DNA from 2 places in the Pseudomonas sp. KU26590 genome. Region 1 is predicted to be linked to the other one. Evidence: predicted binding sites of a transcription regulator. Region 1 holds the regulator's gene; the other holds the start of a gene.

Region 1 (2,401 bases):
ACCCTGGCTGACGTCATCGAGGGGCGGTGCGAACTGCGCGATGTCCTGCTGCAGGGCCCGGGCGGCGTACGCATCGTGCCGGCGGCATCGGGCACCCAGAGCATGGTCCACCTGACCCCGGCGCAGCATGCCGGGTTGATTCAGGCGTTCAGTGACATCGGCGACAACCTCGATGTGCTGGTCATCGATACCGCCGCCGGCATCGGCGAGTCGGTGGTGAGCTTCGTCCGCGCCGCCCAGGAAGTGCTGCTGGTGGTGTGCGACGAGCCCACGTCGATCACCGACGCCTACGCCCTGATCAAACTGCTCAACCGCGATTACGGCATGAACCGCTTCCGCGTCCTGGCCAACATGGCCCAGAGCCCGCAGGAAGGGCGCAACCTCTTCGCCAAGCTGACGAAAGTCACCGACCGTTTTCTCGACGTGGCCCTGCAATATGTAGGCGCTGTGCCGTACGACGAATGCGTACGCAAGGCCGTGCAGAAACAGCGCGCCGTGTACGAAGCGTTTCCGCGTTCCAAATGTGCGTTGGCGTTCAAGGCCATCGCGCAGAAAGTCGACACCTGGCCGCTCCCGGCGAACCCGCGCGGCCATCTGGAATTTTTCGTAGAACGCCTCGTGCATCACACCAGCGCAGGGCCCGTCTCATGACAGCAAGTGGCTATCGCATGTACAGCAAATCGTCCAAAGACTCCCAGTATGAGCTGATCGAGCGGTATGCCCCGCTGGTCAAACGAATCGCCTACCACTTGCTGGCGCGTCTGCCGGCCAGCGTGCAGGTCGAGGACTTGATCCAGGCGGGCATGATTGGCTTGCTCGAAGTCTCGACCAAATACGACTCCACCAAAGGGGCCAGTTTCGAGACGTACGCGGGTATTCGTATCCGTGGCGCGATGCTCGACGAAGTGCGCAAGGGGGATTGGGCACCGCGCTCGGTCCACCGCAACACGCGCATGGTCAGCGACGCAATTCGTGCAATCGAAGCGAAAACCGGTCGTGACGCTAAAGATCACGAGGTTGCTGCCGAACTTGAAATGAGTCTCGACGATTACTACGGGATTTTGAACGATACCCTGGGCAGCCGCCTGTTCAGTTTCGACGACCTGTTGCAGGACGGCGAACACGAAGGGCTGCACGAGGACGGCGCGAGCCAGTCCCTCGAACCGTCGCGGGATCTGGAAGACGAGCGCTTCCAGGCTGCGCTGGCCGAGGCCATTGCCAACTTGCCCGAACGTGAACGCCTGGTGTTGTCGCTGTACTACGACGAAGAGCTGAACCTCAAGGAAATCGGTGAGGTCCTGGGGGTCAGCGAGTCGCGGGTCAGCCAGCTGCACAGCCAATGCGCGGCGCGTTTGCGCGGTCGTCTTGGCGAGTGGCGCGCACGTTCATGAATGAGGCGCAGGCTGCGAGGCCTGCGCGTTGCGTGTAAGACCGGCTGTGCAAGACGTGAGCGGGAAGTAAAGAGACACGGCAGGAGTCGGTCGAACCGGGTCGTAGAGGATCCGGTTTCGCTGCGCTTGTCCCCGTCGATTAAAACCCCTCTTCATGTTCGGCACAGCCGGTATTGATTGAACGCGCGTTCAGGTGCTGAACGCGTTAAAGACTGCTTGGAGGTCGAATTGGACAAGAACATGAAAATCCTCATCGTTGATGACTTCTCAACGATGCGGCGGATCATAAAAAACCTGTTGCGTGACCTTGGGTTCACCAACACGGCCGAAGCAGATGACGGACTCACCGCATTGCCGATGCTGCAAAGCGGCGCCTTTGACTTCCTCGTCACTGACTGGAACATGCCTGGCATGTCCGGCATCGACTTGTTGCGTCAGGTGCGTGCCGACGAGCGTCTGCGCAGTCTGCCGGTGCTGATGGTCACTGCCGAAGCCAAGCGCGAGCAGATCATCGAAGCCGCTCAGGCCGGTGTGAACGGCTACGTGGTAAAGCCGTTCACGGCGCAAGTGCTCAAAGAGAAAATCGAAAAGATCTTCGAGCGCGTCAATAGCTGATGTCCGCTGCGAGGGCGCTATGGATTCCAAAGATTCGACAATGGGTGACTTTGAGTCAACCCTGAAGAAACACGCACAAGAGCTGGTCGCGAGCCTTGAAAAAGGCAAGTTCGGCGACGCCGTGCAACTGATCCATGAGCTTAACCAGACCCGCGACCGCGGCCTGTATCAGGAAGTCGGCAAACTGACGCGCGAGCTGCACAGCGCGATCGTCAACTTCCAGATCGACCCGAACATGCCGCAGGCCGAGGAGGTCTCTCAGATCACCGACGCCACCGAGCGGCTGTCGTACGTGGTCAGGCTGACTGAAAACGCGGCCAACCGGACCATGGACCTGGTGGAGCTGAGCACGCCGTTGATGCACGGGCTCACGGATGACGCCAAGTCGTTGAGCG
Region 2 (2,401 bases), 620 kb from region 1:
CGTTGCCTTTGCCGGTGGCGCCGTGGGAAATGGCGTCAGCGCCGGTTTCGTTGGCGATTTCGATGAGGCGTTTGGCGATCAGGGGACGCGCGATGGAAGTACCCAGCAGGTACTCGCCTTCGTAGACGGTGTTGGCGCGAAACATCGGGAACACGAAATCACGCACGAACTCTTCGCGCAGGTCGTCGATGTAGATTTCTTTGACGCCCATGGCCTGCGCCTTGGCGCGTGCTGGCTCGACTTCTTCGCCCTGACCCAGGTCAGCGGTGAAGGTCACCACCTCGCAGTTGTACGTATCTTGCAGCCACTTGAGGATCACCGAAGTATCCAGGCCACCGGAATACGCGAGAACTACCTTGTTTACGTCCGCCATGCCATCACTCCAACGCGTTGTACGGAAAACCGACGAGTTTACCGATCACGCGCGGGAATTTACAGTGTCGCGACAGCTTCTGACGACAAAGCGACAGATTCTGTCAGTCAGACGACCTGGCCGCGGAGCATCACGAGGCCTTGGCGGGAGCCGTGCTCGCCGCTGTTGCAGGCGCAGCACCCGGGGCTGGCGTCGCCGCGGGCCCAGGCAACGGAGCCGGTATCGGAGCAGGTGCAGCGGATGGCAGCACGGCTGGGGTCTGCTGCGCCACACGATCCAGGTGAATGTTCACCCGACGGTTGCGCGCGCGGTTGGCGTTGTTGGTGTTTGGCGCCAGCGGGTACTGTTCGCCGTGGAAGCGCAGGGTTATCTGCTCTTCCGGGATGCCTTGGGCTTTGAGGTAGTCCATGACCGACAGCGCACGACGCCGCGACAGATCGCGGTTGGTCAATCGGTTACCGCTGTTGTCGGAGTGACCATCGAGTTCGACGTGATTGACCGTCGGATCAGCCTTCATATAAGCCAGCACGGTGTCCAGCTTGCGCTTGGCGGAAGCGTCCAGCTCGATGCCGCCGCCGGGGAAGCCGATCTCGGACTGCCGCACTTGTTCGAAATTCATCGGCAACAGCTTCGCCGTGCACACTTGAAACTCGCCGTAGGCCTTGCTGAATTTGACCGGCAGCAGACGGACCTCCATCGCGCCGCCACCGTCACGCAGAGAGTGGCGAATCACCGGGCTGCGCCCCTCCATCAGGCCCGCAATCAGACGCGTAGCCTGAGCCTGATTGGTATTGAAAGGAATCTCGCCGCTGCCGACTTTCACCGCACCAAGATTGAGATCATTGCGGCCCGGCTGCCATGGCGCCGCAGCGGCAATCAACATGGCCGAACCGGACGCCAGACTGTAGCCATTTGCTTTCAAGCGAAACGTCGGCTGCTCACCCGCGCGGCGCACGAACTCCCCGGCACCGAAATCGGTGATCGGCTGCGTCAACCTGCACTCGAACTGATCACCTTCCACCTTCCACTCAATATTCTCCAGACGGGTCTGGAAGGTGAGCGCCATGGCTGGCAGGCTGGCAAACGCGCTGAGCAGGGCTAGATATCGCTGGCGCACGGGAGGCTCCACTAAATTCACGTGTAACAAGATTTATGACTTACACGTGGCTATCGGTAACTTGCCGCAAAACTTGATAGCGAGTGCCTGGAGGAGTCTTTTCCGGTAGCATTCCCAGCGAGTTTGACCCGCCTGGAATCCCCAATGTCCGAACGCCTGACCCTCCTGCGCCCCGACGACTGGCATATCCATCTTCGAGATGGCGCTGTTTTGCCCCACACCGTCGCCGACGTTGCGCGCACTTTTGGCCGCGCGATTATCATGCCGAACCTCGTGCCCCCGGTACGCAACGCGGAGCAAGCGGACGCCTACCGTCAGCGCATCCTCGCTGCGCGCCCGCAAGGCAGTCGCTTCGAGCCGCTGATGGTGCTTTACCTGACCGACCTGACCCAGCCCGAAGAGATTCGCGCCGCGAAGGCCAGTGGTTTCGTTTATGCCGCCAAGTTGTACCCGGCAGGCGCGACCACCAACTCCGATTCGGGCGTGACCAGTGTCGACAAGATCTTCCCGGTGCTCGAGGCGATGGCTGAAGTGGGCCTGCCGCTGCTGATCCACGGCGAAGTGACCCGCGGCGACATCGACGTGTTCGACCGCGAGAAGATTTTCATCGATGAGCACATGCGGCGTGTCGTCGAGCGTTTTCCGACGTTGAAAGTGGTGTTTGAACACATCACCACCGCCGACGCCGTGCAGTTCGTCAATGAAGCGTCGGCCAATGTCGGTGCGACCATTACTGCGCACCACCTCCTGTACAACCGCAACCACATGCTCGTGGGCGGCATCCGTCCCCACTTCTATTGCCTGCCGATTCTCAAGCGCAACACCCACCAGGTCGCCCTGCTTGATGCCGCCACCAGCGGCAACAGCAAGTTCTTCCTCGGGACGGACTCCGCGCCCCATGCGCAGCACGC

What was found. The regulator FliA, encoded in region 1, starts transcription of late flagellar genes. The targets are predictions, from matches to a motif close to CTAAAGTTTNNNNNNNNNNNGCCGNTAA.
Region 2: the regulator FliA is predicted to act here: its motif matches at 1,541-1,568, upstream of OKW98_RS07840 (flagellar protein MotY).

The regions. Positions count from the first base shown of each region.
Region 1 is NZ_CP110644.1:2,350,998-2,353,398, forward strand. Features, by position in the region: gene fleN (flagellar synthesis regulator FleN) at 1-651, shown strand, start outside; gene fliA (RNA polymerase sigma factor FliA) at 648-1,391, shown strand; gene OKW98_RS10505 (chemotaxis response regulator CheY) at 1,632-2,006, shown strand; gene OKW98_RS10510 (protein phosphatase CheZ) at 2,026-2,401, shown strand, end outside.
Region 2 is NZ_CP110644.1:1,735,629-1,738,029, reverse strand. Features, by position in the region: gene OKW98_RS07845 (argininosuccinate synthase) at 1-373, opposite strand, end outside; gene OKW98_RS07840 (flagellar protein MotY) at 504-1,490, opposite strand; gene pyrC (dihydroorotase) at 1,635-2,401, shown strand, end outside.